DNA from 3 places in the Kitasatospora sp. NPDC059160 genome. Region 2 is predicted to be linked to each of the others. Evidence: riboswitches for the same ligand, from Rfam matches in the RefSeq annotation. Region 2 holds a riboswitch; each other region holds the start of a gene.
What was found. A riboswitch is a leader RNA that binds a small molecule or an ion and turns the genes downstream of it on or off. The one in region 2 is predicted to bind thiamine pyrophosphate.
Positions count from the first base shown of each region.

Region 1: it holds a riboswitch for thiamine pyrophosphate, as region 2 does, so the genes downstream of both, thiC (phosphomethylpyrimidine synthase ThiC) here and ACFXOZ_RS17810 (purine-cytosine permease family protein) in region 2, are expected to answer to the same signal.
Region 3: it holds a riboswitch for thiamine pyrophosphate, as region 2 does, so the genes downstream of both, thiO (glycine oxidase ThiO) here and ACFXOZ_RS17810 (purine-cytosine permease family protein) in region 2, are expected to answer to the same signal.

Region 1 is NZ_JBHZCN010000065.1:18,775-29,076, forward strand. It holds gene ACFXOZ_RS25960 (LacI family DNA-binding transcriptional regulator) at 1-964, shown strand, start outside; gene ACFXOZ_RS25965 (metallophosphoesterase) at 1,136-2,413, shown strand; gene ACFXOZ_RS25970 (hypothetical protein) at 2,696-3,628, shown strand; gene ACFXOZ_RS25975 (LysR family transcriptional regulator) at 3,667-4,569, opposite strand; gene ACFXOZ_RS25980 (VOC family protein) at 4,708-5,094, shown strand; gene ACFXOZ_RS25985 (DUF4241 domain-containing protein) at 5,216-6,475, opposite strand; gene ACFXOZ_RS25990 (DUF5994 family protein) at 6,535-6,981, opposite strand; gene thiC (phosphomethylpyrimidine synthase ThiC) at 7,116-8,930, opposite strand; TPP riboswitch at 8,925-9,060, opposite strand; gene ACFXOZ_RS26000 (DUF5326 family protein) at 9,217-9,417, opposite strand; gene tenA (thiaminase II) at 9,599-10,267, opposite strand.
Region 2 is NZ_JBHZCN010000037.1:2,858-13,159, reverse strand. It holds gene ACFXOZ_RS17835 (FAD-binding oxidoreductase) at 1-1,077, opposite strand, end outside; gene ACFXOZ_RS17830 (MFS transporter) at 1,209-2,438, opposite strand; gene ACFXOZ_RS17825 (MerR family transcriptional regulator) at 2,488-3,315, opposite strand; tRNA gene ACFXOZ_RS17820 (tRNA-Ser) at 3,491-3,578, opposite strand; gene ACFXOZ_RS17815 (S1C family serine protease) at 3,642-5,546, opposite strand; TPP riboswitch at 5,755-5,903, shown strand; gene ACFXOZ_RS17810 (purine-cytosine permease family protein) at 5,896-7,308, shown strand; gene ACFXOZ_RS17805 (glycerophosphodiester phosphodiesterase) at 7,388-8,212, shown strand; gene ACFXOZ_RS17800 (ATP-binding protein) at 8,454-9,041, shown strand; gene ACFXOZ_RS17795 (DUF5926 family protein) at 9,201-10,184, shown strand.
Region 3 is NZ_JBHZCN010000074.1:33,740-44,041, forward strand. It holds gene ACFXOZ_RS28270 (class II 3-deoxy-7-phosphoheptulonate synthase) at 1-1,159, shown strand, start outside; gene ACFXOZ_RS28275 (bacterioferritin-associated ferredoxin) at 1,344-1,652, shown strand; gene bfr (bacterioferritin) at 1,684-2,163, opposite strand; gene ACFXOZ_RS28285 (sulfite oxidase-like oxidoreductase) at 2,394-3,023, shown strand; gene pknB (Stk1 family PASTA domain-containing Ser/Thr kinase) at 3,201-4,979, opposite strand; gene ACFXOZ_RS28295 (thiazole synthase) at 5,068-5,865, opposite strand; gene thiS (sulfur carrier protein ThiS) at 5,869-6,108, opposite strand; gene thiO (glycine oxidase ThiO) at 6,105-7,280, opposite strand; TPP riboswitch at 7,284-7,396, opposite strand; gene ACFXOZ_RS28310 (NAD(P)/FAD-dependent oxidoreductase) at 7,520-8,719, shown strand; gene ACFXOZ_RS28315 (Rv2175c family DNA-binding protein) at 8,762-9,127, shown strand; gene thiE (thiamine phosphate synthase) at 9,127-9,777, shown strand; gene ACFXOZ_RS28325 (polyprenyl synthetase family protein) at 9,851-10,302, opposite strand, start outside.

The sequences.
Region 1 (10,302 bases), on a different contig from region 2:
CCCCTCGGCCGCAGCCCGCACCCTGCGCACCGGACGGTCCGGCCTGATCGGGCTGACCGTCACGACGTACGGCGAAGAACCCTTCACCTTCACCGAGTTCGCCTACTTCGCCGAGATGGCCCGGGCCGCCACCAGCGCCGCCCTCGGCCGCGGCTACGCGCTGGTCGTGCTGCCCGCCTCCTCCCGCCACGACGTCTGGGGCAACATCGCCCTGGACGGCACCGTGGTGATCGACCCGCCCGACCAGGACCCGCTGGTCAGCGAGCTGTACCGGTCCGGCGTGCCGGTGGTCAGCGACGGCAAGCCCGGCAACTGCCCGGTCACCGCCTGGGTCGACAACGACCACGAGGCCGCCGTGCTCGGCATCCTCGACCACCTCTCCGAGGCCGGCGCCCGCCGGATCGGCCTGCTCACCGGCACCAGCACCGACACCTACACCCGGCTCTCCACCGAGGCCTACCTCGGCTGGTGCGCCAAGGTCGGCCAGGAGCCGGTGTACGAGGCCTACCCCGCGCACGACCCGGCGGCCGGCGCCGTCGCCGCCGACCGGCTGCTCGCCCGCCCGGACCGCCCGGACGCGGTGTACGGCCTGTTCGACCCCAACGGCACCGACCTGCTGGCCGCCGCCCGCCGGTACGGCCTGCGGGTCCCGGACGACCTGCTGCTGGTCACCTGCAGCGAGAGCGACGTCTACGCGGCCACCGAACCGCCGATCACCACCCTCTCGCTCAAACCGCGCAAGATCGGCACCACCGTGGTCAACCTCCTCATCGACGCCATCGAGGGGGTCGACTCCGGGACGGGCGTGGACATCGCCCGGCTCTTCCCGCCCCGCTTCCGCACCGCCGGCAACGGCCCGCCCCCCGGCACCCTGATGCCGACCGAACTGATCGTCCGTGCCTCCTCCCAGCGCCGCAGCCCGCGCACCACCGTCAGCCCGCCGCGCCCCCCGGGCGAGGTGTAGCGCAGCGGGCGGGAAGGCGGCGAACAGCCGCCGGTACGCCCACGAAAAACCCACGAGACCCTACCGAGCCGGGGCAAAACGGACCCTGCGGGACCGCCCGGCTGACGCTCCGGAGGATTGGATACCCACCAGGTGACGACGGCGGGAGAGTGGTCTTCCTATGATGGGCGAATGACACCCGAGGACCGCTTCCCCGGACCTGAGCACCCCCACTCAGGCCCCCGCCACCAGCCGGACCTCGACGTGCTGCCGTACGGCACCTACTACGAACCCGAACCCGCCCAGGGCTACCAGGACACCCCGTACGAAGCGGAGACCTACAGCGGCTACGGCGGCGCCCGCTACCTGGAACAGCACTGGCACGACGGCCAGGGGCAGGGGCACACCGTGCACGCCCAGGTCGGCTACGAAGGCGGTTACGAACCCCAGGAGCGCGGCGGCTACGGGCAGCAGGACCACACCGGCTACGAGCCCACCCTGCCCGACCAGCCCTCCCCGGCCCTCCAGCTCGCGGACCAGCTGACCGACCAGCTCGGCGACCAGCTGACCGACCGCGACGACCCGCCGACCATCGAGCTCGGCCCGCCGCTGCCCGACCCCTCCGCGCCGACCTACCCGTACCCGGCCCCCGGCCCCGGCGAGCCCCCCGGCCCGGTCTACGTCGTCGGCGACGTGCACGGCTACCTCGAAGAGCTGCGCGCCGAACTCCACCACCAGGGCCTGATCGACGACGGCGGCCACTGGTCCGCCGGCCGCGCCCGGATCTGGTTCCTCGGCGACTTCACCGACCGCGGCCCGGACGGCATCGGCGTCATCGACCTGGTCATGCAGCTCGCCGCGGAGGCCGCCGCGGCCGGCGGCTACTGCCGCGCCCTGATGGGCAATCACGAACTGCTCTTCCTCGGTGCCGCCAAGTACGGCGACGAGCCCGTCCAGTCCACCGCCGGCACCGCCTCCTTCCTCGCCGCCTGGCGGCTCAACGGCGGCCAGCAGAACGACCTGGACCGGCTGGAGGCCCACCACATCAGCTGGCTCTCCCGGCTGCCCGCCATGGGCCTGGAGGACGGCCACCTGCTGCTGCACTCCGACACCACGGCGTACCTGGAGTACGGCGAGTCCATCCCGGACGTCAACGACGCGGTGCACAGCCTGCTCGCCGACGGCGGCGTGGACGAGTGGTGGGACTGCTTCCGCCGCTTCACCAAGCGCTTCGCCTTCCGCGGCGACGCCGGGCCGATGGCCGTCCACGAGCTGCTCGACACCTTCGGCGGCAGCCGGGTCGTGCACGGGCACAGCCCGATCCCGTACCTCACCGGCGCCGTGCACGCGGACGACGGGCAGCCGCCGCACATCCCGGGGCCGTACGTGTACGCGGACGACCTGGCGGTGGCGATGGACGGCGGGGTCACCATGGAGGGCCGGCTGCTGGTCGCGCGGCTGCCGATCTGACGACCTGTCGACCTTCCGACCTGACGGCCTGACAGTCATCGGCATCACTGGAACAGTTGTTCCCGGCGCTCGCGCCCCCACGCGCGCGGGCCGGGGCGCGAAATTCCGGAAACCGACTGTCAGCACGGGCGCACCCGCCCCTACCATGAGGCACACCACACCCGGCCGCCCGTCCGGCGGCCCGCCTCCGCGCCCGCCCCGGTGCCCTGAGGATGTCCCGCGTCCTCGATGCGGTCCCGCGTCCTCGCCGCCGGGCCGGGGGTCCGCATGAACGGGGTCCCCATGTCCAACCCCCCGCCGCTGCTAGCCGAGGACCGCCCGGAGTACGAGCGCCTCCTCGCCGAAGCCCTGCGCGACCGCACCGTCCTCACCGCCCTGCGCGCCCCCGGCGCGCTCGGCACCGACCAGCTCCGCGCCCTCGCCCTGCGCGACGCCGACGCCGTCAACACCGCCGCCGCCACCGAGTACGCCCACTACACCGCGCTGCGCGAGACCCTGCGGGCCACGCCCCCGCCGCCGGCCGACGTCGAACCGTACGCCCCCGGCCTGCTCAGCCAGCTGCGCTCCGCCGACGGCGGCGCCGGGCTGTTCCCCGTCCTCACCGTGCTCACCCCGATCCTCGCCTGGGCCGCCGCCCTCGTCCTGCTGCTGGTCGGCTACCTGATGCGCGCCGCCGGCTCCGGCCTCGCGCTCGCCCGCGCGATGGTCACCGCCGGCTGGGTGGCGCTCGCCGCCGGGGTCGCCGCCATGGCCGTCGGTGTCATAGGCCTGCTGCTCACCGCCCTACGGGACGGCGCCGCCGCCGTCCCGGCCGGCACCGACCCCGAGCTGGCCGCCGAACTCGGCGCCGCCCGCGCGGAGTGGCGCACCGCCCTGCGCGAACGCGGCCTGCTGCCCTACCTCCACGGCCACCTGCCCGCCGTCGCCGGCCGCCCGGCCCCCGGCTACACCAGCCCGGACTTCTCCAGTCCGGACTTCACCGGCCCCGACGCCGCCGGCCCCGACGCCACCGGCGCGGAACCCGCCCGCCCCGACTTCACCCGCCCCGACTTCACCAGCCCCGGCTACAGCCCGCCGGCCTTCACCAGCCCCGGCCCCGACGGCATCACCGACCCCCAGGGCCGCAGCCCCCGCCCGGCCGCCTTCACCCCGCCCGACTTCACCGGCCCGGGTTACACCCCGCCGGACTTCACCGGCCCGGACGAGGTCGGCTGACCTCGCCCGGAAGCCCGTCGGCAGCCGCGCCGGGCGCCCTACCTCCCTGCCGCGGCGGCCATCTCGGCCACCTCGGCCGCCGCCCGGACGAACGCGCGCACGCGCTCGGTGGTGTTGCCCGGGAGCCAGACCGGGCCGCGTTCGATCGGCGGGGCGTCGTGGATGGGGACGTAGGCGAGGTCGGGGCGCGGGTAGTAGCGGCGGCAGTGCTCGCCGACCGGCAGGACGCCCCGGCCCAGGGCGACCAGGCTGAGCATCTCGGAGAAGGTGCTGCCCGACGGGCCCTTGGGCACGGCACGGCCGGACGGCGTGCGGTCGGGGGTGCGGTCCCGCTTGAAGCCGACCGAGGTGACCGCCGGGTACTGCACCACCGGGTGGTCCCCGAGGACTTCGAGCGACACCGAGGCCTCGGCGGCCAACGGGTGCCCGGCCGGCACCGCCAGGAGCCGCCGCTCGCTGAGCAGGACCGGACCGACGGCCATGCCGCCGAAGGGGTAGGAGGCCAGCAGGATGTCGATCGAGCCGTCCTCCAGGCTGGCCCGGGAGTTGGAGAGCTGCACCTCCCGCACGTCCACCCGGCACTCGGGGTGCCGCTCGCCGAACAGCGCCACCGCCCTGAACAGCACCGGCGCCGTCCACTCGCCCAGGAACGCGACCCTCAGCCCACCCGTCACCCCGCGCCCGGCGTCCACCGCCCGGCGCACCGCCTCCTCCATCGCGGCCACCACCGGGGCGAGGTCCGCGGCCAGTTGCCGCCCGACCGGGGTGAGCCGGACGGACCGGCTGGAGCGGTCGAACAACGGCACGCCGATCCGGCGTTCCAGCGCCTTGACCACCTGGCTGACCCGCCCGGTGCTGAGCCGCAGCCGCTCGGCGGTCCGCCCGAAGTGCAGCTCCTCGGTCAGGGCGAGGAAGACCTCGGTCTCCAGCCGTTCCAGCATGCCGCCCCACCCTTCGACCCGGCATCGTTTAACCGGGCTCAACGATCGTACGGTGATCCGCCATTGATGACCGCCCCGGGCCGGAGGATCGTTGACCCCGTCACCGCACGAGAACCCACACCACCGGAGCCGATCACCATGCGCGTCGTCGCCCTCGACCACCTGGTCCTCAACGTCGCCGACATCGAGCGGTCGCTCGCCTTCTACACCGGCCTGCTCGGCCTGGCTCCCGTCCGGGTCGACGAATGGCGCGCCGGGAAGGTCTCCTTCCCCTCCGTCCGGGTCAGCGGTGAGACGATCATCGACCTCTTCCACCGTCCCCGCCACGAGTCCAACGTCGACCACATCTGCCTCACCGTCGAGCCCCTCGACTGGCAGGAGGTCGTCGACTCCGGCGTCTTCACCGTCCTCGACGGCCCCGGCCCCCGCTACGGCGCCCGCGGCACCGCCACCTCCCTCTACGTCCAGGACCCGGACGGCAACACCGTCGAACTCCGCTGGTACCCGCAGGACACCACCGGCTGAAAGAGCAGGGTGCCGCCCCGGACCCTCGGGGGAGGACCGGGTCGGCACCCGCAGTACGCCTCAGGACCGCTCGTCCGGACCGTTGGTCCCGGGCACTCGTCCGGGCGCTCGTCCGGGCCGCTCAGACGATCTTCAGATGGGGCAGCCAGTCCACCTGGACGATGACGCACACCACGCCCCCGGACCCGTCGAGGCCCAGCCACACCGGGTGGGTGCCGTCGCTGTCGGTGGCGAACGCGAGCAGGTCCGCGCCCGACTCCTCGTCCACGGTCCGCAGGAAGAACCCGGAGCCGGAGTCGAGGTCCTCACCGGCCTCCCCGTCCCGGTCCACCAGGGCACGCCGGAACCGCTCCTGGAGGACCGGCCAGGCCCCGGCGTCCGCGAAGCACCCCGTCGCGCCGTCCGTGCTGAACCCGTACGCCTCGCCGTCCCGCAGCAGCCTGAGGTCGTCCCCCTCCCCGAGGGCCATCGTCCAGGAGTCGACGGGTCCGTCGCCCACCCGCAGCCGGAGCGCTGGTGTCCCAGTGCGCTCGACCCAGGCACCCTCGAACTCGCAGTGGTACCCGAACCCGATCGTCGCCACCTCCGTCGGGTAGCTGCCGGGCAGCACCTCGACCGTGATGTCCGGCCGCCCGGTGTCGAGCGGATCGGCCACCGCCAGCCGGCCGCTGGGGACCCGCAGGCGTGGGCCGGCCTTCGGCTCCAGCACCACCATGTTCTCCCGGTGATCGCTGGTGGTGAGCCGGGTGCCGGGCACGAACAGGGCGGGGAGGTCCCCCGGCCCGCCCGGGCGCGGCGGGAGCCACGGCTCCGCCGCGGCTGCGGACACCGGCTCCGTGAGCGGCGCCGCGGTGGGCCGGACCGTGCCGTCGAGCCCCCACCGGTCGGCCGAGAGGAGCGGCCAGTCGTCGAAGTCCGGCCGCCGGAGCCAACGTTCCTCCTCGGAGGCACTCGGCACGGTCACCGTCCTGGGCCCGGCGTCCCCTCGGGGCCGGTGCGACACCCGGCCCCGTCCGCCCGGGAACAGCTCGACCGCCATCCGGTCGGCGACCCGGTCGAACTCCGGTGCCTCCGGGCCCGAGTAGCCCCAGCGCTCGTGGTACCTCCGCAGCAGCCGGCCCTCCTCCAGCAGCCGCAGCTCCAGGTGCTCCACCCGTCGCCCGTGCTCGTCGTACACCCACACACCCGCGTAGTGGTCCCGCCACGACACCAGGCGCACTTCGAGCGGCACCGAACGCCCCGCGCTCCGGTACACCACGACGTACGGCAGGCCCGCCGCGTCCCGGGCCCGCGCCTCCTGCGGCCGCAACGCGCCCACCGCGGCACCCGCCGCGAAGTCCCACCCCTCGGCATGGCCCAACTCGACCACCGGACCGCTCACCCGCACGCCTCCTCGCTCATCGGTCCGAGCAAGGTACCGGAGCCCGCCGACAGCCCGGTTCAGTGCAGCAGTTCCGCGGCCGGGGTGTGGTTCCCGGTCGCCGAGGCGCCGGCCATCGCGGCGGCCGCCGTCGCCGGGGCGGTGCCGGGCGGCACCACCAGCAGCAGGAAGTGGTCCTGGAAGCCCCGGGTGATGCTGATCGTCGCATCGCTGCCGGGGAACCAGTTGATCTTGACGGTCAGGCCGTTCGCCGCGACCGACCTGGGCACGCCGTCCCAGGCCGAGGTGTCGAGGCCGACCCGGACGATCCGTCCGAAGTGGGCGCCGAGTGCGGTGATCAGGTCCGGCAGTTCGGCGAGGACACGGTCCGAACGGGGCCACCAGGCCCCGTCGAAGACGCCGTCCCGCGTCATCGTCGGCTCCAGTTCCAGCCGCGGGAGCAACGGGACGCCCGGGACCGGCCACGGCCCGGAGGCGAACGAGCTGGGGAGAGGAATCGGCATCATACGGAGCCGCCCGTCCGGTCCACGCGGGACCCATCACCACCCAGGGCGACGTCGGCGCTGCTGCCGGTGTTCGGAATGTCCTCGGTTACCCCCACGCTACTCCGCCGCAGCCTCCCCCGGCGCCGGTCAGCGCGTCAGTCGACCAGGGGGAGGTAGACCTTGTTGCCCTGGGCGGCGAACTCGGCGGACTTCTCGGCCATGCCGGCCAACGCCTCGGCGTCGAAGTCCGTCGTGACGGCGGTGGAGCCGTCCCCGTGCTCGTCGCGGATCTTCTGGGAGATCTTCATCGAGCAGAACTTCGGGCCGCACATGGAGCAGAAGTGCGCGGTCTTGGCCGGCTCGGCGGGGAGGGTCTCGTCGTGGAAGTCGCGGGCGGTCTCCGGGTCGAGGGCCAGGTTGAACTGGTCCTCCCAGCGGAACTCGAAGCGGGCGTCGGAGAGGGCGTCGTCCCAGGCCTGGGCGCCGGGGTGGCCCTTGGCGAGGTCGGCGGCGTGGGCGGCGATCTTGTAGGTGATCACGCCGGTCTTGACGTCGTCCCGGTTGGGCAGGCCCAGGTGCTCCTTGGGCGTGACGTAGCAGAGCATCGCGGTGCCCCACCAGGCGATCATCGCGGCGCCGATGCCCGAGGTGATGTGGTCGTAGCCGGGGGCGACGTCGGTGGTGAGGGGGCCGAGGGTGTAGAACGGCGCCTCGTCGCAGATCTCCTTCTGGAGATCCATGTTCTCCTTGATCTTGTTCATCGGGACGTGGCCCGGGCCCTCGATCATCACCTGGACGTCGCGCTCGCGGGCGATCCGGCCGAGCTCGCCGAGGGTCTGCAGTTCGGCGAACTGGGCCTCGTCGTTGGCGTCGGCGATGGAGCCGGGCCGCAGGCCGTCACCGAGCGAGAAGGTGACGTCGTAGGCGGCCAGGATGTCGCAGAGTTCCTCGAAGTTGCTGTAGAGGAAGTTCTCCTGGTGGTGCGCCAGGCACCAGGCCGCCATGATCGAGCCGCCGCGGGAGACGATGCCGGTCTTGCGGCGCGCGGTGAGCGGGACGTACCGCAGCAGCACGCCCGCGTGGACGGTCATGTAGTCGACGCCCTGCTCGCACTGCTCGATGACGGTGTCGCGGTAGACCTCCCAGCTGAGCTCCTCGGCCCTGCCGTCGACCTTCTCCAGCGCCTGGTAGAGCGGCACGGTGCCGATCGGCACGGGGGAGTTGCGCAGGATCCACTCGCGGGTGGTGTGGATGTTGCGGCCGGTGGAGAGGTCCATGACGGTGTCGGCGCCCCAGCGGGTGGCCCAGGTCATCTTCTCCACCTCCTCCTCGATCGAGGAGGTGACGGCGGAGTTGCCGATGTTGGCGTTGATCTTCACCAGGAAGTTGGTGCCGATGACGGCCGGCTCCACCTCGGGGTGGTTCACGTTCACCGGGATGACGGCGCGGCCGCGGGCCACCTCGTCCCGCACGAACTCCGGCTCCAGGCCCTCGCGCAGCGCCACGAACTCCATCTCCGGCGTCACCACGCCCCGCTTGGCGTAGGCGAGTTGGGTGACGGCGACGCCGCCGCGGCCACGCAGCGGGCGGCGCGGGCGGCCGGGGAAGACCGCGTCCAGGTTGCGCAGGTTCCCGCCGCGCGGGGAGGTGTGCTTGATCCCGTCGTCCTCGGGGCGCGCCTCGCGGCCGTCGTACTCCTCGACGTCGCCGCGCTGGCGGATCCAGGCGTCGCGCAGGGCGGGCAGCCCGCGCCGCACGTCGGGCTCGTACGCCGGGTCGGTGTACGGGCCGGAGGTGTCGTACAGCGGCACGGTCCGGCCGTTGGTGAGCTGCACCTCGCGGTACGGGGCCCGCAGGTCGGGGCGGGATCCGTCGCGGTAGGCCTTGCGCCAGGCCGGGGTGGGGTAGCCGGTGCGCTCGCTGCTGGGCGTGCTGCGGGCAGGCTGCGGCTGTGCTTCGAACGTGGTCATCTGACCTTCACTCCCTACGCCGGCATTACCCGGTCCAGGTTCCTGCGGTCGACGCAGCCGTCGGTCCGTCCGTCGACGGTCCGGTCAGCGTCCTCTCAGCCCGGTGCTCCGAGCTCCCGCGTCGCAGGCGGTGTTGCCTGCACATGACGCCAACACGGTAGCGAGCCGATCGCCGCAGGTCCAGACGGTCCCCGAAACGGATCCGCGGGGGGAACGGCCGAGGCCCGGCCCCCGCGAACGGGGTGCCGGGCCTCCGGAGGTGCTCCGCGCGGTGCGCGGAGCGGGGTCAGTTCTTGGCGGCCTTCTTGACCAGGATCACCACGGCGGCGGCGATGCCGACGACCACCAGCAGCTTGATCACGATGCTCAGCAGGGCGCCGACCACGCCGAACACGAAGGCGATGACGTTCCAGGCCAGCACCAGGACCAGCACCGGGATGACGATGTTGCGCACCCAGGAGGGCAGCGACTTCCAGAGCTCAGCCATGTCGGTTCCTCTTCTCCCCTCGGGTCGGCCGCCGTCCGGTAACCGCATCCCGCTTGCTTTCGATGCTTCGAGCTTACGGCGGCGGAAGCGGCGGAACGAGGGCCTTCGGCCCGGAGAGAACCCCTAGATCACCCCGATCCCACCCCCCGGGGGGACCCCCGAGAAACGGCGGGGGAACGGGTCAGACCGGCCAGCGCTCGCCGCGCCAGGCGGCGTCCCAGAACATCCACTCGTAGCGCGAGGTGGTCGTGAAGTGCTCGACCACCCGGCGGCGTTCGGCCGCCGAGAGCTCCTCGCCGAGCCGGTCGGTGAGCGCCAGCACCCGGCGGACCACGGACTGGAAGGCCTCGTCGCCGTAGGTGGCGATCCACTTGGCGTACAGCGGGTCGGGGGAGCCCTGGGCGAGCAGCGCCTCGCCGACCCGGGCGTAGATCCAGTAGCAGGGCAGCACCGCGCCGAGCGCCTCGGCGAAGGACCCGCCGTACACGGTGGCCAGCAGGTAGCTGGTGTAGGCGCGGGTGGTCGGCAGCACCGGTTCGGCGGCGGCCTCCTCGGCGGTGCCGCCGAAGGCGGTCAGGAACTCGGCGTGCATGCCCTGCTCGGCGGCGAGCGCGCCGACCGCGTCGTCGGCGAAGGCCCGCACGTCGGCCTCGCCGGGGGCCTTGGCGGCGCAGACGGCGAGGGCGCGGGCGTAGTCGCGCAGGTAGTGCGAGTCCTGGACGACGAAGTGGCGGAAGGCCTCGCGCGGCAGGGTGCCGTCGGTGAGGCCGCCGATGAAGGGGTGGGCGAGGATCTCGGCGTAGATCGGCTCGATCGACGCCCAGAGCTCTTCGCTGAGGCTACGGGTCATGCCCACGACCCTACGACGGCTGCGCCCCCGCCCTT
Region 2 (10,302 bases):
GTGCCGCTCGGCGATCGCCGCGACGCCGTTGAGCATCTCGGCCAGCCGGGAGCGCGGCACCGCCACGTCGTCGATCATCGTGGTGCCCAGCCGGTCCAGCGCGGGCAGCGCCAGCCGCCGGGCCGCCAGCAGCAGGTCCGACTCCGCCTGGTCCTCGGCCGGAACCACCTCGGTCGCCCCGGCCTCCCGGCACAGCTCCGCGACCCGGGCCAGCCCGGCCTCCCGGTCCGGCCCGTCGAAGGCCACCAGCAGCAGCGCCCGGGTCGACTCCGGCAGCCCCATCTGCCCCAGCTCGTTGACGGCCCGGACGGAGACCGCGTCCATCAGCTCCATCAGCGACGGGGTCAGCCCGCGCTCCATCACCGCGCAGACCGCCGCCCCCGCCGCGTCCGCGCTGGGGAACTCCGCCGCCAGCGCCAGCTGCGGCTCCGGCGCGGGCCGCAGCGCCAGCACCGCCCGGACCACCACCCCGAGGGTGCCCTCCGAGCCGACGAACAGCCGGGTCAGGTCGTACCCGGCCACTCCCTTGGCCGTGCGGCGCCCGGTGGACAGCAGCCGACCGTCCGCCAGCACCACGTCCAGCCCGAGCACGTACTCGCTGGTGACGCCGTACTTCACGCAGCAGAGCCCGCCCGCGCCGGTGCCGATGTTGCCGCCGATCGTGCAGGACTCCCAGCTGGACGGGTCCGGCGGGTAGCAGAGACCCAACTCCTCGACCGCGCGCGACAGTTCCGCGTTCACCACGCCCGGCTCGACCACCGCCACCCGGTTCACCGGGTCGATCTCCAGGATCCGGTTCAGCTTCACCAGCGACAGCACGACGCAGCCGTCGACGGCGTTCGCCGCCCCCGACAACCCGGTCCGGGCCCCCTGCGGCACCACCGGCACCCGCAGCTCGGTCGCGGTGCGCAGCACGTGCTGCACCTGCTCGACCGTCTCCGGGAAGACCACCACGGCGGGCGTCCCGGCGGCGCAGAAGCCCGCCATGTCGTGGCTGTAGGCGGCGGTCACGTCCGGATCCACCACCACCGCCTCCGCCGGGAGGCCCAGCGCCAGTCGGTCCGTCAGATCACTCATCGCCGCCTCCAGTCACCACCGCGCCGCCGCCACCTCCGCACTCTGCCCCGAGGCCCGGAGCCGGGCAAGTGGGCCTCGGCACCGGCCACCGGCCGCCGGCCGGTGTCCCGCCGACCGGCGGTGCCGGTCGGTCAGGCCCGGCGCAGCACCGGGGTGGCGAGGGCCGCCAGCCCGGCCGCCCCGGTGGCGAGGGCGCAGAGCAGGGCGGGCGGGACGGCTCCCGTCGCGTCCGCGGCCGTCCCGAGCAGCCCGGTGGACAGCACCAGGGCGAGGCTCTGCACCAGCGTCAACAGGGCCTGCACCCGGGAGAGATGGGAGTTCGGGGCACCGCCGAGCACCAGCGGCCCGAGGTGGCAGGCGAACAGTCCGGAGCCGAGGCCCACCACCGTGCTGCCGACCACCGCCGCCCCCGGACCGCCGGACAGTGCCAGCAGCACGGTGCCCGCCGAGGCCGTGCAGAGCCCGGCGGCCGCCCCGACCCCCGGCCGGGGCAGCCCGCCGCGCCAGGCGACCGCCGCCGCCACCGCGAGCACCCCCGCCGCCTGACCGGCGGTCACCAGTCCGGCGGTGCCCGCCGCCCAGCCGTGTGCCCGGGCGAGCAGCGGGCCGAGCAGCGAGACCACGGGCAGCAGCGCCCCCGCGGCGGCCCCGGTCAGCAGCAGCGCGGCCCGCAGCAGCGGATCCCCCAGGGCCAGCCGGACGCCCGCCCCCGCCTCCCGCAGCAGGCCCACCGGGGCGGCGGCGGGAGCCGGACCGGGCCCCTCCCGGTCCGGCCGGACCCGCAGCAGGACCAGCAGGACGACCGCGAAGCTCACCGCGTCCGCCGCCGCCGCGCCCGCGAGCCCGCCCCCGGCGACCAGCAGGCCGCCCAGCGGCGCCCCGAGCAGCACCGCGCACTGCCCGCCGGCCTGCCGCAGCGCGAGCGCCCGGGGCAGCCGGTCCGCGGGCACCAGCCGGCGCGGCATCGAGCCGCTCGCCGGGAGGTGGAACGCGTCGACCGCCCCGGTCGCCACGGCCGCCCCGACCAGCAGCCACAGCGGCGCGCCCCGGCCGCCGGCCACCGCGAGCGCCAGTGCGGCGGTCACCACCAGCATCACCGCGTCCCCGACGAGCATCACCCGGCGGGCGCCGAACCGGTCCGCCACCGCCCCGCCCAGCAGGACCAGCACCGTACGGGGCACGGTGACCGCCGTCAGCACCAGCCCGGCCGCCCCGCCGCCGTACCCGGAGGCGGCCCAGCCGAGGGCGAAGGACAGCGCGGCGTCACCCAGCAGCCCGGCCTGGGCCCCGGCCAGCCAGAGCAGGTACGGCCGGGGCAGGGCGGTGCGCCGGGCCGTCCCGGCGGAGGTCGCGGTGGTCATGCCGGGTGACGCTAGGACCCTCGACCTGGTCGAGGGCAAGCGGCGGCCGCTACCTGCGGACCACCGGTTCCTGGAACTCGACGACCCAGCCGGACCGGTCGGCCGGGGTCTCCAGGTAGCGCTCCCGGGCGTAGCCGGTCGAGCGGTAGCCGTTCTGGTCGATGTAGCGGGCCAGGGCCTGGAAGCTGCCCATCGCGTCGTCCATCGAGCCGCGGTGGACGATGGTCACCGCCTCCTCGATCGGCGCCAGGTCGACCACCTCGATGTCGTCCCGGCCGGCCCGCACGGACGGCGCGACCTGGAGGGCCACCCGGACGACCACCGAACCGTCGCCCTCCGGCCCGTCCTCGTACCGGGCGACGGACGGCCCGACCACCTCGATCCCGGCCTGCTCCACCCGCCGGCACAGCTCGTCGAAGAGCGGGCCGATCACCGGGGTGATGTCCTCCGGCGCGTAACTCGCCGCCACACCGCTCAGTTGGGCCACCCGCACGGACGGAACGGGCTTCACCACGACATCGTGCTCGAACATGTTCCCCTCACTCTCGATCGTCCGGAGCCTCGCCTCCACCCGGGCCAGCCGCTGCTCGTCCGCCGCGATCGCCTCGGCGAGCTGGGCCCGCCGCAACCGCAGCATCCCGCGCAGCTCGGCCGGGTCCGGGTGCTCGTCCAGCACGGCCCGCACCTGCTGCAGCGTGAAGCCGAGCTCCTTGAGCGCGATCACCCGGTTCAGCCGGGCGAGTTGGACCGCCTCGTAGGAGCGGTACCCGGTGGCCGGGTCCACCCTGGCGGGTGTGAGCAGGCCGATCGCGTCGTAGTGGCGCAGCATCCGCACCGACACCCGGCCGTGGACGGCGAAGTCTCCGATGTTCAACATGGTGCTCCCACTCCACCGTCTCCCCCTGTGTCAGGGTCAACCCCCGGCCGCCGGCCCGGCCGCGACCCCGCGTCGGCGCACCGTCGGCCCGCCGCCGGCCCGCCCCGGAAAACACCGAGGGCGGGTGCCGAAACGATCTCGGCACCCGCCCTGAGCAGGTGGTTTCTCCTACCGGCGGAGAGCGTGGGATTCGAACCCACGGTGACGGGTCACGCCACGACAGTTTTCAAGACTGTTCCCTTAGGCCGCTCGGGCAGCTCTCCAGGCGGAGGTCAGCCTAACGGGTCCGACGGCCTTCGGCGCACACGATTCCGCGGGCCCGGGGGTCACTGATCGCCGTCCCGCTGGCCGAGCGTGACCTTGGTGGTCATGGTCTGGCCGTTGCGGGTGTACTCGACGTCGACGGTCTCGCCCGGCTTGTGCGTCCAGATCCGGCTGACCAGGGCGGGACCGTTCTCGATCGGCGCGCCGCCGAGCTTGGTGATCACGTCGCCCGGCTTGAGGCCGGCCTTGTCGGCCGCGCCGCCGGGGGTGACGGCGGGCTGGCCCTGGACGTCCTTGGTCTGGATCTGCGCGCCGTCGCCCTTGTAGTCGTCGTTGCGCAGCACGTCGAGCTTGGCGTAGACCGGCTTGCCGGTCTTGATCAGGGTGTCCGCGACCCACTTGGCCTGGTTGATCGGGATGGCGAAGCCCAGGCCGATGCTGCCGGCCCGGCCGTTGGCGGAGGCGTTGGACTGGATCGCCGAGTTGATGCCGATCACCGCGCCGCTGGAGTCCAGCAGCGGGCCGCCGGAGTTGCCGGGGTTGATCGAGGCGTCGGTCTGCAGGGCGTTCATGTACGAGGCCTGCGAGCCGGTCTCGTCGCCGGAGGCGACCGGGCGGTCCTTGGCGCTGACGATGCCGCTGGTGACGGTGGACTCCAGGCCGTACGGCGCACCGATCGCGACGGTGGCGTCACCGACGTTGACCTTGTCGGAGTCGGCCAGCGGCAGCGGCGACAGCTTGCTCTTCGGCGGGTTGTCGATCTTGACCACGGCGACGTCGTAGCCCTCGGCGTGGCCCAGCACCGAGGCGGTGTAGGAGGTGCCGTCGGCGAACTTGACGGTCAGTTTGCCGCCGTTGAGGGCCGGCGCGACCACGTGGTTGTTGGTGAGGATGTGGCCCTCGGTGTCGAAGACGAAGCCGGTGCCGGTGCCCGACTCGGTGCTGTTCTGCGCCTTGATGGTGACGACGCTGGGCAGCGCCTTCTGGGCGATGGCGGCGATCGACCCGGGGACGGGCTCGTTCTTCTGGGTGTTGCTGGCCTGGACGGTGGTGCTGCGGTGGTCGTCCGCCGAGCTGCTGCTGCCGGCGTGGTCGCTGGCGACCACACCGACCGCGCCGCCCGCGATGCCGGCGACCAGCGCGACGGCCGCGAGCAGGGCCACCAGGCCGCCGCGCTTCTTGCGCGGGCCGTGGCCGCCCGGGCCGCCGGGGTACTCGGCGGGGTAGCCGAACGGACCGCCGGGGCCGCCGGGGTGGCCCGCGCCGGCGTCGTGGCCGCCGCCCCAGCCGCCGAGCGGCTGGCCGGCGCCGAAGGGGTGGTGCCCGGGTGCGCCGGGCGCGACGGGCGCACCGGCGGCCGGGGCGCCGTACGGCTCCTGGGCGTTGGCGGCCGGGACGCCGTAGCCCTCGTGGGCGCCGGCGGCGGGCACGCCGTGGGTCGGGGTCGCGTACGGGTTGGTGCCCGGGGTGCCCGGCGGCAGGGCGGGCGCGGCCGGAGCGGCGGCGACCGGGGCCGGGGCGGGCGGCGCGGGCGGCAGGACCGGCGGCGGGGCGTCGATGTAGCCGGTGGCCGGGTCGACGGCGGGCTCCTCGACGGCGGGCGCGGCCGGCGCGGCCGGGGCCTCCGGCGCGGGCACCTTGGTGAAGGCGACGGTCGGCTGGTGCCCGCCCTCCGCCGGGGCGGCCTCGGCCGCCGCGCTCGCGGCGGCCAGCTCCGGGACCCGGCCGAACGCCATGGTCGGCTGGTGCCCGCTGTCGGCCGGGGCGGCGTCGGCCGACCCGTCCACCGGCCCGGCCACCGGGTTGTCCACCGGTTCGTCCTTCGGCTCGGGAACCCGGCTGAAGGCCATGGTCGGCTTGTGGCCGCCCTGAGCGGTGCCGTCGGGAACGGCACCCGCCGCCTCCGGGGCCCCCGCGGGCTGCTCCCCCTGCGGCCCGGTGGGCCCAACCTCGCGCTCGGTGCTCACGGACGACCTCCATAGCTGACAGAACCAAGGACCATAGTTTTTCGCACCGGCGATTCGATTGCCGTAAGGACCCCTCTGAATAACTCATAAGAATCCTTAGCCGCCACCGACAACCGGGGCTCCCCACCCCCGCCGGGCGTCCCGCGATGCGGACCGCGCACCCCGTGGCCTTTGGCGTTCGTACCCGTGCCGGTTAGCCTGTCGCTCCAAACTGACACGCGGGAGCTTGGACCGACCAGGCTGAGAGTGCGCATGTCGACCGTACGCCAGGCCAGTGACCGGCGGACCGTCGAGGGGGCGCTGACCGCCGGAACCTGTCCGGGTAATGCCGGCGTAGGGAGTATCGGCCATGCCGCCTGCTTCGCCATCCTCTTCTCCGGGCGCGCCCGCGTCCAAGGATTTCCCGCCGGACCCGGCCGGCGCCGGCGCCGCGCTGCTGGACCACCGCGTCGAGGCACCGCTGGTCCTGGACACCGAGCCGCCGCGCACCCTGCGCTTCCGGGACCACTTCGCGCTGTGGATGAACCTCGGCGTCAGCCTGATCGGCTTCTCCACCGCCGCGACCGTGCTCGGCGAGAAGGGCAGCGAGCTGTCGCTGGCCGCCGCGGTGACGGCGATCGTGACCGGTACGGCGGTCGGCACCGCGATGCTCGGCGTCGCCGCGCTGATCGGGGCCCGCACCGGCGCCCCGGCGATGGCCAACCTGCGCGGCCTGTTCGGCACCCGGCTGTCCTACCTGCCGACCGTGCTGAACATCGTCCAGTGCGTCGGCTGGGGCGTGTTCGAGCTGCTGACCATCGCGGCGGGCGCCCAGACCGTCGCCCACACCAGCGACTACCGCTGGCTGTTCGTGCTGCTCGCGGGCGCGCTGACCACCGCGCTGACGATCTGGCCGCTGGGCTCGATCGCGGTGCTGCGCCGCTTCGTGGCCGGGGCGGTCGCGGTCGCGATGGTGTACTTCACCGTCCAGCTGGGCCGCCAGGGCGTGCCGGACCCGGGCGCGGGCAACTGGCACGGCTTCCTGGGCGCCACCGACGCGATGATCGCGGTGTCGATCTCCTTCGTCCCGATGGCCGCCGACTACACCCGGCACTCGCGCAGCCCGAAGTCGGCCTTCTGGGGCAGCTTCTCCGGCTACACCGTCGCCCAGGTCTGGTGCTACGTGCTGGGCCTGATGGCGCTGCTCCAGTCCGACGGCGACCCGAGCCGGATCTTCGACTCCTTCCTCGGTGTCTGGGCCGGCTGGCTGTTCCTCCTGGTGCTGGTGCTGCGCGAGACCGACCAGTCCTTCGCCAACGTCTACTCGACCGCGATGTCGCTGCAGAACCTGCTGCCGCGGGTGGACCGCCGGGTGCTGAGCGGCGGGATCGGCGTGCTGACCACCGTGCTGGCGCTGCGCATCGACCGGTTCACCGACACCTACAGCAACTTCCTCGGCCTGATCGGCTCGGTCTTCGTACCGCTGCTGGCGGTGCTGGCGGTGGACTACTTCTTCGGCGCCGGCCGGCACGGCTGGGACCTCTCCGAGCGGGCACCGTCCCGCTGGCTGATGCTGCTGCCGTGGGTGCTGGGCTTCGCCGTCTACCAGCTGATCGCGCCGACCGCGGTGGGCGACGGATGGGTGGACTTCTGGACCTCGGCCCAGCGGACCCTGCACTTCACCCCGCAGGAGTGGACCTCGGCCTCGCTGTTCGCCTTCCTGGTGCCGGCGCTGGTCACCTGGGGCCTCACCCCGCTGACCCGCCGCACCGCCCGGGCCTGACGCACCGGGGGCGGAGCCGGCCCCGCAGGTTGGGACCGGCTTCGCCCCGGGTTCACCCGCGCCCCCTATCGTTGGGGCCGTGACCAGCCCAGAACTGCCCTCGGCGGCGGCGCGCACCACGCCCTCCGTCCAGGTGATCGCCCACCGCGGCTCCTCCCACGCCCTGCCCGAGCACACCCTCGCGGCGTACCGGCGCGCGCTCGACGAGGGCGCGGACGCCGTCGAGTGCGACGTGCGGGTGACGGCCGACGGCCACCTGGTCTGCGTGCACGACCGCCGGATCGGCCGGGTCTCGAACGGCCGCGGCACCGTCTCCGCGATGACGCTGGCCGAGTTGGAGGCGTACGACTTCGGCGCCTGGAAGACCGGCCGGCCCAGCACCGACCCCGAGCTGCGCGGCGTGCTGCGGCTGGAGCGGCTGCTCGAACTGGTGGTGGACTGCGGCCGCCCGGTGGACCTGGCGATCGAGACCAAGCACCCGGTGCGGTTCCGCGGCCGGGTCGAGGCCGAGCTGCTGCGCACCCTGGAGCGGTACAAGATCGGCACCGCGCCGGACGGCGAGCGCCCGTCCGCCCGGATCATGAGCTTCTCCTCGATCGCGCTGAACCGGGTGGCCGCCGCCGCGCCCGACTACCGGCGGGTGTTCCTGATCGAACGGATGCTGCCGCTGCTGGGCCGCCTGCGCCCCGGGCAGCCGCTGCCGGGCGGGGCCCGGATCGCCGGCCCCGGCATCGAGCTGATCAAGGCCAAGCCGCAGCTGGTGCCCCGGCTGCGCGAGCTGGGCCACGAGGTGCACGTGTGGACGGTGGACGAGCCGGCCGACGTCGAGCTCTGCCTGGAGCTCGGGGTCTCCGCGATCATCACCAACAGGCCCGCCGAGGTGCTGGCCCAGCTCGGCCGCTGAGCCGGGGCCGGGCGCCCCGGGTACCCGGGGAAACCTGATCACCCTGGTCGGCAGTCAAACCTTCCGCGCACGGTATTGCCGGAATTCTTGCGATCGGGCGACGGAGGGTGAGCACGGAATGACCTCTTGTCGACCCTGAGTCGCGCCGCCGGAAAAGGGCCCGCAGGATCCTCCGACAGTCGTTTCCGACGCATTACCAAGGGGCATCCATCCCTCGGCATACGCTGAAGGAGGTCCGGGGGTGGCGTTGATGGTGGCGCGTGAAGTGCCGACTTCATCGACCATGGCAGTGCCGCACGGCCCAGCGAGTGTCGGGGTCGCACGGCGCCGACTGCGTCGAGATCTGGGTGACCGGCAGATACCGGAACCGGTCATCGATGATGCTGTTCTGATCCTTTCCGAACTGTTGAGCAACGCCTGTCGGTACGCCCGTCCGCTCGGCCCGCTGCCCGCCCTGGGCCGCGGCGCCCGGGCGGAGGTGGTGGACCAGGTGCTGGTCGGCGTCCCCTCCGGGACGCACCCGGCACCGGGCGGCCGGGAGCCCGAGGACGACACGGCCGAGCCGGCCGGCGGTGTGCTGGTCCGCTGGCAGATGCACGCCGACGGCGTGCTCACCCTGGAGGTCACCGACGGCGGCGCGGCCACCCGGCCGCTGCCCGCCAGCCCCTCGCTGACCTCGCGCGGCGGCCGCGGCCTGGCCATCGTCGACCAGCTGGCCAGCGACTGGGGCGTCCGGGACGCGCCCGGCGAGGTCACGGTCTGGGCGGCGCTGCCCGCCCGCGCCCGGCACGCCCGGCGCACCGGGGGCGGCACCGCCCGCAGCGCGTAGCCGTCCGAGCGGCACCCGTCCGACCGGTACCAGGGCGTACGGCACCAGGGCGTACGGCACCCGTCCGACCGGCGCCCGCCCCGGCGCGTTCCCGCGCGCCGGGGGAACCTCAGTAGGCTTCCCGTGAAACAGGACCACCGTCCCCGGGAGAGCCGCAGCATGGGCAAGAAGGCCGCCAAGAAGGCGCCGCAGCGCCAGTCCACCACCGCCGTCACGGGTGAGATCCCCGTGGTCGGGGCCCGCGAGGACTGCCCCTGCGGCTCGGGCCGCCGCTACAAGGCGTGCCACGGCCGGGAGGCCTCGCACGCCGTGCAGGAGCTGGTTCACCGCCCGTTCGAGGGCCTGCCGGGCGAGGCCGACTGGGTGGCGCTGCGCGAGCTGGTGCCCGCCGCCACGGTGCCGCTGACGCTGGCCGCCGGAGTGACCGCGACCGCCGGGGGCGACGTCCCGTCGGTGACCCTGGCGACGGTGCTGCCGCTGGCCTGGCCGGCCCTGCGCCGCCCCGACGGCTCGATCCTGCTCGGCCTGCAGACCCAGTCCTCCTCGGGCGACCTCAGCCGCGACCTCGCGGACGCCCTGGAGCTGGCCCTGGCCACCGAGCCCGGCAGCCCCGTCCCGGCCCGCCGGACCGTCCCGGGCGGCCGCCGCCTCCAGGACCTGCTGGACGCCTCCGCCGCGTTCACGCCCACCGTGCACACCGGCTTCGAGTTCTGGCTGGAGGACGCCGAGACCGCCACCGGCGAGGTCGCCGCCTCGCTGGAGCGCGCCAACGCCTCCGCCATCCCGACCGAGAAGCTCGCGAGCGTCGACGCCGCCTACTGGTGCGGCACCCCGGACAAGAACCACCTGCGCTGGGTGATGACCGTGCCCGAGGAGCGGCTGCTGGACGCGCTGGCCCGGCTGAACGCCGCCGGCGAGGCCTCGCTCGGCGCGGACACCCGCCTGGTGGGCTCGTTCCGCGCGCACGGCCTGACCGTCCCGGTGTGGGACCTCCCGCTCGCCATGACCGCCGCCGACTGCGAGAAGCCGGCCGCCGAGTTCGGCGAGCGGCTCGCCGCCGTCCTCGCCGACCCGACCGAGCTGACCGCCGAGGAGCGGCGCGCCCGCGCGAACCTGGTGAACCGTCAGGTCACCCTGAACTAAAGCGCGCAGGATCCGGGTGATACGCGTCACATTGTCGCCGGGAAGCCGCAATTTCCGGGCCTGGAGGGCGTCTTGGAAATTGGCGCGGGCGCGGATCCTTGTTACTGTCTAAAGAGTC
Region 3 (10,302 bases), on a different contig from region 2:
GGCCTTCCTCCTCCAGGGCGGAGACTGCGCCGAGGCCTTCGACGGCGTGTCGGCGGAGCACATCCGCAACAAGCTGAAGACGCTGCTCCAGATGGCCGCCGTGCTGACGTACGCGGCCTCGGTGCCGGTCGTGAAGGTCGGCCGGATCGCCGGCCAGTACTCCAAGCCGCGCTCGAAGTCGACCGAGACCCGCGACGGCGTGACCCTGCCGGTCTACCGCGGCGACTCGGTGAACGGCTTCGAGTTCACCCCCGAGTCCCGGATCCCGGACCCGGAGCGGCTCAAGCGGATGTACAACGCGTCCGCCGCGACGCTGAACCTGGTGCGCGCCTTCACCACCGGTGGTTACGCCGACCTGCGCCAGGTGCACGCCTGGAACCAGGACTTCGTGCGCAACTCGCCGGCCGGCCAGCGCTACGAGCAGCTCGCCCGGGAGATCGACAACGCCCTGGCGTTCATGAACGCCTGCGGGGTGGCCCCGGAGGAGTTCAAGACCGTCGAGTTCTTCTCCTCGCACGAGGCGCTGGTGCTCGACTACGAGACCGCGCTGACCCGCGTGGACTCGCGCACCGGCGAGCTGTACGACGTCTCCGGCCACATGGTGTGGATCGGCGAGCGCACCCGCCAGCTGGACCACGCGCACATCGAGTTCGCCTCCAAGATCCGCAACCCGATCGGGGTCAAGCTCGGCCCGACCACCTCGGTGGACGAGGCGCTCACCCTGATCGAGAAGCTGGACCCGGAGCGCGAGCCCGGCCGGCTGACCTTCATCACCCGGATGGGCGCGGGCAAGGTCCGCGACCACCTGCCCACCCTGGTGGAGAAGGTCACCGCCTCCGGCGCCAAGCCGGTGTGGATCTGCGACCCGATGCACGGCAACACCTTCGAGGCCTCCAGCGGCCACAAGACCCGCCGCTTCGACGACGTCCTGGACGAGGTCAAGGGCTTCTTCGAGGTGCACCGCGCGCTGGGCACCCACCCGGGCGGCATCCACGTGGAGCTGACCGGCGACGACGTCACCGAGTGCGTCGGCGGCGGCGACGAGGTGCTGGTGGACGACCTGCACCAGCGGTACGAGACGGCCTGCGACCCGCGGCTCAACCGCAGCCAGTCGCTGGACCTGGCGTTCCTGGTGGCGGAGATGTACCGCGGCCAGTAGGTCTGACCAGGGCCGATGTGCCCGCGGATGTGACGAAGGCCCCTCCGGATTCGGGATTCCCGAGCCCGGAGGGGCTTTTTCGTACCCGGATCGCCGGGTAAGGTGAGGCTTAGTGAACTAAGGCAAGCCTTAGTCAAGATCCACTCCGTGCCCCAGCCGGCGCTTCACCCCGGGAGAGACCGCGATGTACGTGTGCATGTGCCATGCGGTCACCGAGGACCAGGTGAAGAAGGCGATCGACGGCGGTGCCAACACCCCGCGCCAGATAGCCAAGGGCTGCAAGGCGGGCACGGACTGCGGGTCCTGCGTGCGCCGGATCCAGGCCCTGCTCGGCGAGCACGGCGCCCGGCCCTGCCCGACCGCCCGGCTGGCCGCGAAGCTCGGCCTCGCCGACCCCGAGGTCCAGGACGTGCCCGCGCCGGCCGCCGCGAAGCCGTCCCCGGTCGCGCCGATGGCGCCGGTCGCCCCGGTACTCCCGCTGCGGGTCGCCTGAGCCGCCCGCGCCCGAGCCCGGGGCGTCGGGCTCAGGACTCCGGCTGCTCGATCAGCTGGGCGAGGTAGAGCGCCTCGCCGAGCTTCTCCAGGAGCTCCAGCTGGGTGTCCAGGTAGTCGATGTGGTGCTCCTCGTCGGCCAGGATGGACTCGAAGATGTTCGCCGAGGTGACGTCGTTCTTGGCCCGCATCACGACGATCCCGCGCTTGAGCCGGTCGATCGCCTCGACCTCGACCTGGCGGTCCGCCTCGAACATCTCCTTGACCGTCTGGCCGATCCGGACGTGGAACAGCCGCTGGTAGTTGGGCAGCCCCTCCAGGAACAGGATCCGGTCGGTGAGCGTCTCGGCGTGCTTCATCTCGTCGAACGACTCGTGCCGGGTGTACTTGGCGAGCTTCGTCCAGCCGAAGTTCTCCTGCATCTTGGCGTGCAGGAAGTACTGGTTGATCGCGGTGAGCTCGGCCGTGAGTTGCTCATTGAGGAACTCGATGACCTCCGGGTCGCCCTGCATGGTGCTGCCTCCCTGCGCTACGTCCTGCGGTGAGTCCTGCGCTGCGCATCCTGGCACCGTATCGGGAGGAATTTCCAGTAAGTTCACACTCACTAGGACATGTGTCGGAATATCCGATTTGGGTGATAAGTGGAGGGCGCACGATCGACCATTGGCCCGTACGGGCGGGGCGTGCACCTGGGCCAAGGGGCGCGCGCCGGGGCTCGTCCGCCGTCTGTCACCATGGAGACATGGGTCAGTCCGAACGAGAACCGCTTCCGCCGTCTGACCCGACCCTCCCCCCGGGACAGCGCGCGCAGCGCGGCTGGCCCGCCCTGCACTACGGGCCGGTGCCCCGCTTCAAGCCGCTGACCTGGGACCTCCAGGTGTTCGGGGCCACCGCCTCGGCCGAGAAGCACAGCTGGGACTTCGCCGCCTTCGCCGCCCTGCCGCGCACCACCGTGGTCGCCGACCTGCACTGCGTCACCAAGTTCTCGATGCTCGGCAACGAGTGGACGGGCGTGCCCGCGGCCCTCCTGCTCGACCTGGTGCCCCCCGCGCCCGGCGTCACCCACGTCATGGTCTGGGCCGAGTACGGCTACAGCGCCAACCTGCGGCTGGCCGACTTCGCCGACCCGCACACCCTGCTCGCCACCCACCGCAACGGCGAGGCGCTGACCGCCGAACACGGCTTCCCGGTGCGCCTGGTGGTGCCGCGGCTGTACGCCTGGAAGGGCCCCAAGTGGGTGCGCGCCGTGGAGTACATGCGGGCCGATCGGCGCGGCTTCTGGGAGGAGCGCGGCTACCACAACCAGGCCGACCCGTGGCGCGAGCAGCGCTACTCCTACCAGGAGGAGCCGGGCGACGGACCGCTCCGCTGAGCGGTGAACCCCGCTAGGGCCTGTCCGGCGGATCTTGCCAGGCGCGCGACGCCGGGCATCCCGCCTGGACGCACGCCCGAATCGCCCAAGTACGTCCAGTACGAGGCCGACTCGGGCGCACGCCCAGCCGGGCGCCCAACGCCGCGCGCTGATCTGCCAAGATCCGCCGGACAGGCCCTAGAACAGCGAGAAGTTGACCGTCACCACGGACTTCTGCGGGCGCCGCTCCCCGGCCGTCGGGGACTGGCCGCTCACCTTGCCCATGCCGAGCGTCCAGTCGGTCGAGGCCTTCATGGTGAAGCCCGCCGCCTGCAGCGCCCTCTGGGCGTCGTCCCGGGCCATCCCGGTGACGTCCGGGACCGGCACCATGCCCTTGCTGACCACCAGCGAGACCGCGGCGTTCTCCGGCAGCTGCTGCCCGGCGGCCGGCGTGCTGCTGATCACCGAGCCCTCCGGCACGGTGTCGTTGTAGGTCTGGGTCACCCCGCCCCTGGTCAGCTGGGCGCCGGCCAGCGCGGCGGCCGCGTCGTCCGCGCTCCTGCCGGTGACGTCCGGCACGGCGATCCGCTTGGGGCCCTTGGAGAGGGTGACCGTCACCGGGTCGCTCTTGCGGGTGCGCGCGCCCACCCCGGGATCGGTGGAGATCACCTGCCCGGCCGGGACGGACTCGCTGAACACCTCGACGAAGCGGCCGTGCATGCCCTCGCCGTCCAGGACCCGCTGCGCCTGCGAGCGGTCCTTGCCGAGCACGCTCGGCACCGAGCCGTACAGCCCCTCGGAGATCCCGTAGGTGACCCCGCCGACCGCCAGCACCAGGGCGGTCAGCGCGGCCGCCCAGAGCAGCGGCTTGCGCGGGAGCCGGCGCGGTCGGCCGGGCCGCCGGGTCCTGACCGGGGTCGGCTCGTCGTACGGGCGGGGCTCGACCAGCAGCTGGTCCATCAGCTCGGCCGGCACCTCCAGCACGCTGGTGCGCTCGGCCGGCGGGGCGTCGGCGGGCCCGGGGAGCGGCTGGATCACCGAGGTCGGCTCGCTGGTCGGGTAGCGCGGGCTGGGGTGGGTGGAGGCCGGCGGCTCGGCGTCCAGCTCCTCCGGGGTGAGCGTGCGGCGGACCCGCTGGAGGGCGGCGAGCAGCTCCACCGCGTCGTACGGGCGGGCGTCGGCGGCCCGGGCGCAGGCGCCGGCCACTATGGCGTCCAGCGCCGGGGCGACGGCGGGGGCGGTCAGCGAGGGGGCGGGGACGTCCTCGTGCAGGTGCTTGTACATGACCTGGACGGGGTTGTCGCCGGTGTGGGGGCGGCGGCCGGTGAGCATCTCGTACAGCAGGATGCCGGCCGCGTAGACGTCCACCCGCTGGTCGGTGGGGGCGTCCGGGAGGATCTGCTCGGGGGCCAGGTAGGAGACCGTGCCCATGACGGTGCCGCCGGTGGCGGTGCTGGTCGAGGTGGGCGCGCCGTCGGCGCTGCCGAGCACCCGGACCAGGCCGAAGTCGGCGACCTTGACCAGGCCGCTCCCGGTGATCAGCACGTTCTCCGGCTTGACGTCCCGGTGGACCAGCCCGGCCCGGTGGGCGGCGCCGAGGGCGGCGAGCACCGGCTCCAGCACGTCCAGCGCGGCCCGGACGGACAGCGCGCCGCGGTCGCGCAGCAGGTCGCGCAGGGTGCGGCCGGGCACGTACTCCATGGCGAGGAAAACGTTTCCGCCGTCCGCGCCCTGGTCGAAGACGTTGACCACGTTGGGGTGGGTGAGCTTGGCGACCGCCTTGGCCTCGCGGATGAAGCGGGCGGTGAAGCCCTCGTCCCCGGCGAGCTGGGGGTGCATCACCTTGAGGGCGACCACCCGGTCCAGCCGGGTGTCGGTGGCCCGGTACACGGTGGACATCCCGCCGGTCGCGATGCGCTGCTCGACCCGGTACCGGTTGTCGAGCACGGTGCCGATCAAGGGGTCGTGCAGTGCCATGTCCACTCGGGGGAGTCTAGTGCGGCGGGCGGGGGCCGGTCCCGGCGGACACCGCCTCCGGGACCGGCTTGTGACATCCGCGACGGGTTCAGAACGCGGGCCGCTCGCGGGTGTCCAGGTCGGCGCGGCCGGCCATCGCCGAGGAGGCCTCGGCGTGGAAGCGGCGCGGGATGCGGCCGGCCCGGTGGGCGAGCCGGCCCGCCTCGGCGGCGTGCCGCATCGCCTCGGCCATCAGCACCGGGTCCTGGGCCCGGGTCACCGCGGAGGCGAGCATCACCGCTGCGCAGCCCAGTTCCATCGCCAGCGCGACGTCGGAGGCGGTGCCGGCGCCCGCGTCCAGGATCACCGGGACGCCCGCACTCTCCACGATCAGCTGGAAGTTGTGCGGGTTGCGGATGCCCAGCCCGGAGCCGATCGGCGAGCCCAGCGGCATGATCGCCGCACAGCCGACGTCCTCCAACTTGCGGGCCAGCACCGGGTCGTCGTTGGTGTACGGGAGCACCGTGAAGCCGTCGTCGACCAGCGTCTCGGCGGCCTCCAGGGTCTCGATCGGGTCCGGCAGCAGGGTCCGCTCGTCGGCGATCACCTCCAGCTTCACCCAGTCCGTGCCGAGCGCCTCGCGGGCCAGCCGGGCGGTCAGCACCGCCTCGCCGGCGGTGAAGCAGCCGGCCGTGTTGGGCAGCACCCGGATGCCGTTGCGGGTCAGCACGTCCAGGACGGAGCCCTGGGTGCTCGCGTTCACCCGGCGCATGGCCACGGTGGTCAGTTCGGTGCCGGAGACGAGCAGGGCGCGCTCCAGGACCTCCAGGCTCGGCGCGCCGCCGGTGCCCATGATGAGCCGGGAGGAGAAGGTCGTCCCGGCGATGGTCAGCAGGTCGTCGGCCATGGTTCAGCCTCCCTGGACGGCGGTCAGGATCTCGATCCGGTCGCCGCTGCCCAGCGTCGTCCCGGGCCACGAACCGCGCGGCACCACGGCCTCGTTGAGGGCGGCGGCGACGCCGGTGTTGGCGGCGCTGACGGTGGCCACCAGTGCGGCGAGGGTGGTGGCGGCGGGCACCCGGCGGGGCTCGCCGTTGACGGTCAGGGCGATCTCGTTCGGGGCGGTCTCGTTCGGGGCGGTCTCGGTCATGCGCAGGCCTTCGCGACGGGGGTTTCGGGGGAGAACCGGGTCGGCGTGAACGGCCGTGCCAGGTCGGGGACTTCGCCGGTCGCCAGGTAGTCGGCGAGCAGGTCGGCGGTGACCGGGGTGAGCAGCACGCCGTTGCGGTAGTGGCCGGTGGCGGCGACCAGTCCGGGCAGTGCGGTCGGGCCCAGCAGCGGGGCGTTGTCCGGCGAGCCGGGGCGCAGCCCGGCGGAGGTCTCGCGCAGCGGGAGTTCGGTGATACCCGGTACCAACTCGTGGGCGTCGCGCAGGAGTTCGTACACCCCGCCGGCGGTGACGGTGGTGTCGTAGCCCTGTTCCTCGGTGGTCGCGCCGATCACCAGCTCGCCGTTCTCCCGGGGGACGAGGTACAGGTGCTGCCCGCGCACCACCGCGCGGACGTTGCGGGACAGGAACGGCCGGTAGGCCTCCGGGACGTGCAGCCGGACGATCTGCCCCTTCACCGGGCGTACCGCGGGCAGTACGCCCTCGGGCAGGCCGGGCAGCCGGTGGCTGTGCGGGCCGGCGGCGAGGACCACCTGCTCGGCGGCCAGGGACTCCCCGTCGTCCAGCCGGGCGCCGACCGCGCGGCCGCCGTCCACCAGCAGCTCGACGGCCTCGGCCCGGTGCAGCCGGACGCCGGCCCGCTCGCAGGCGGCGACCAGGGCGGTGAGCAGCCGGCGCGGATCCACCTGGTGGTCGTCCGCGACGTGCAGGCCGCCGCGCACGCCGGGGGCGAGCATCGGCTCCAGTCGGCGGGCCTCCCGGCCGGTCAGCCAGCTGGAGTCCAGGCCCAGCCGCAGGTGGAAGGCGTGCAGTTCGCGCAGTTCCGCGCGGTCGTCGGAGTCCAGCGCGACGGCGATGGTGCCGCACCGGCGGTAGCCGGTGTCCAGGCCGCCGCTGGCCTCGGTGAGCTCGGCGGCGAAGGACTCGTACCGCCGGTTGGAGGCCGTCCCCAGGTGCAGCAGCGGCTCCTCGCCGTACTGCAGCTCGGTGACCGGGGCGAGCATCCCGGCGGCGACCCCGGCCGCCCCCCGGCCGTGGCCGGGGTCGACCACGATCACGTTCCGCAGCCCGCGTTGCGCGGCGCGCCAGGCGACCGCGAGGCCGATGACGCCCCCGCCGATCACCAGCACGTCGGCGCGGCTGCCCGATGGCATGCGTGACAAAGCTGCTCTTCTCCCTTCGCCGGTATGACCCGGATCAGGTTCGGACGGTCGCAGGCCGTGCCAGCCCGCCTCTCAGCCCGGTCCGCCGGGCTCCCGTGTGGTGCGTCCACCTTAACTCCGGGGATCGGCCCGCCCGAAGGGCCGTGCGAGGCGTGAGACGGGGCCGCCCGCCCGGCTCCGCGGATGAGCGGCTCAGAGCCGGTTCAGCGGCGCTGGGTACAGTGACGGGCGTGGCAGAGCTGAGCGGAACGGATCGGGTGGTCGTCGTCGTCGGGGCCGGGCTGGCCGGGGCGCAGTGCGCCCTGCAGCTGCGGCAGGGCGGCTGGCGGGGGCGGATCGTCCTGGTCGGCGAGGAGCGGCACGCGCCGTACGACCGGCCGCCGCTCTCCAAGGACGTGCTGCTCGGCAAGGCCGACGCCACCACCCTGGACATCGACTACGGGCGGCTCGGTATCGAGCTGCTCACCGGCCGCCGGGCCACCGGGCTCGCCCCCGGCGTGCTGCACACCGACGGCGGGGACCTCCCGTACGACGCGCTGGTGATCGCCACCGGCGCCACCCCGCGCGCCCTGCCCGGAGCCGAGCGCGCCCATCTGCTGCACACCCTGGACGACGCCCTGGCGCTGCGCGCGCTGCTGCGCCCCGGCCTGCGGCTGGTGCTGGTCGGCGCGGGCTGGATCGGCGCCGAGGTGTCCACCGCCGCGCGGCAGGCCGGCTGCGAGGTCACCGTGGTCGAGGCCGGTCCGGCGCCGGTGCCGGGCGCGCTGCCGACCGGGGTCGGCTCGGCGATGGCCGCCTGGTACGCCGAGGCCGGGGTCGACCTGCGCTGCGGGGTCGGGGTGGCCGCCGTCGAGCCGGGGGCGGTGCTGCTGGCCGACGGCTCCCACCTGCCCGCCGACGAGGTGGTGGTCGGCATCGGCGCCCGGCCCGCGACCGGCTGGCTGGCCGGCTCGGGCGTCGAGCTGGACGCCTCCGGCGCGGTCGTGGTGGACGGGCGGCTGCGCACCGGCCTGCCCGGGGTGTTCGCGGCCGGGGACTGCGTCAGCTACCCCTCGGCGCGCTCCGGCGCCCGGCTGGCCGTCCAGCACTGGGACCACGCGCTGCAGTCCGGCTCCGCCGCGGCCGCCGCCGTGCTCGGGGCGGACACGCCGTACGACCCGGTGCCGTACTTCTGGTCCGAGCAGTTCGGGCGGATGGTCCAGTACGCCGGCCGGCACGCCGAGGGCGACGAACTGCTGTGGCGCGGCAGCCCGCAGGAGTCCGCGTGGTCGGTGCTCTGGCTGCGCGACGGGGTGCCGAGCGCGCTGCTGGCCGTGGACCGGCCGCGCGACCTCACCCAGGGCCGGAAGCTGATCGAACGCGGTGCGGTGCTCGACCGGGCGCTCGCCGCGGACCCCTCGGTGGCGCTCAAGGGAGCCGTCGCCGGGTAGCACTTGGTGCGCGGCGGGCCGCGGAGGTGGCAGTCTGGTGGCGTGAGTGAGATCGAAAGCAAGATTGAAGCCCTGGTCACCGAGTGGGTGTACCTGCCCGACATCTCGGAGCAGTGGGGGGTCCGGGTCACCGAAGTGCGTGACCTGGTCAAGAACGGTGGCCTGATCGCCGTCCGGCGCGGGCCGAACAAGTCGCTGCAGGTCCCGGCGGCGTTCATCGACGGCCAGGGGCTGGTCAAGCACCTGTCCGGCACCCTGACCGTCCTGCGGGACTGCGGGTACAACGACGTGGAGATCCTGGAGTGGCTCTTCACCGAGGACCCGTCGCTGCCCGGCAGCCCGATCCAGGCGCTCCGGGAGAACCGCGGCACCGAGGTCAAGCGCCGCGCCCAGGCGATGCTGATCTGATGGCGGCGGACACGCTGCGGGCCCGCCTGGCCGACGCCCGGCTCTACCTGTGCACCGACGCCCGGCGCGAGCAGGGCGACCTGGCCGAGTTCCTGGACGCGGCGCTGGCCGGCGGGGTGGACATCGTCCAGCTCCGTGACAAGGGCCTGGAGGCCAAGCAGGAGCTGGCGGCGCTGGAGGTCTTCGCCGACGCCTGCCGCCGGCACGGCAAGCTGCTGGCCGTCAACGACCGCGCCGACGTCGCCCACGCGGCCCGGCCCGACGTGCTGCACCTCGGCCAGGACGACCTGCCGGTACCGGCCGCCCGGGCGATCCTCGGCGAGGACGTGCTGATCGGCCGCTCCTGCCACGCCGAGTCCGAGGTGGACGCGGCGGTCGCCGAGCCGGGCGTGGACTACTTCTGCACCGGCCCGGTCTGGCCTACCCCGACCAAGCCGGGCCGGCACGCGCCGGGCCTCGGCCTGGTCTCGTACGCGGCGAAGCAGGCCACCGACCGGCCGTGGTTCGCGATCGGCGGGATCGACCTCGGCAACCTGGACGAGGTGCTGGCCGCCGGCGCCCGCCGGATCGTCGTGGTCCGGGCCGTCACGGCGGCCGAGGACCCGCGGGCCGCCGCCGCCGAGCTCGCCCGCCGGGTGCGCGCGGCGTAATGCCACCCGGGGCCGCCGCCGTCGCTGGGGCCCGTCTTCGAACTCCCGCAGGCGGGAGTTCGAAGACGGGCCCCTAGTACTTGCGGACGGTGGCGGCCTCGGCCAGGGCCAGCAGCACCGTGCGGGCCCGCTCGTCGGCGAGCGGTGCCGCCGCCAGCGCGGCCAGCGACTCCCGCATCAGCTCCTCGATCCGGGCCTCCACCAGCTCCGGCGCCCCGCTGCGGGCGACCAGCTCGCGCAGCCCGGCGACCTCCTCGGCGGCCAGGTCCGGTGCGCCGAGCCGGGCGTCCAGGTGCCGGGCGTCGGCCTGCGGCAGGCCCCGCATCGCGTGCGCGACCAGCAGGGTGCGCTTGCCCTCGCGCAGGTCGTCCCCGGCGGGCTTGCCGGTGACGGCCGGGTCGCCGAAGACGCCGAGCAGGTCGTCCCGCAGCTGGAAGGCCTCGCCCAGCGGCAGCCCGAACGCGCCGAGCGCCTCGACCAGCTCCGGCCCGGCCCCGGCCAGCAGGGCGCCGACCTGGAGCGGCC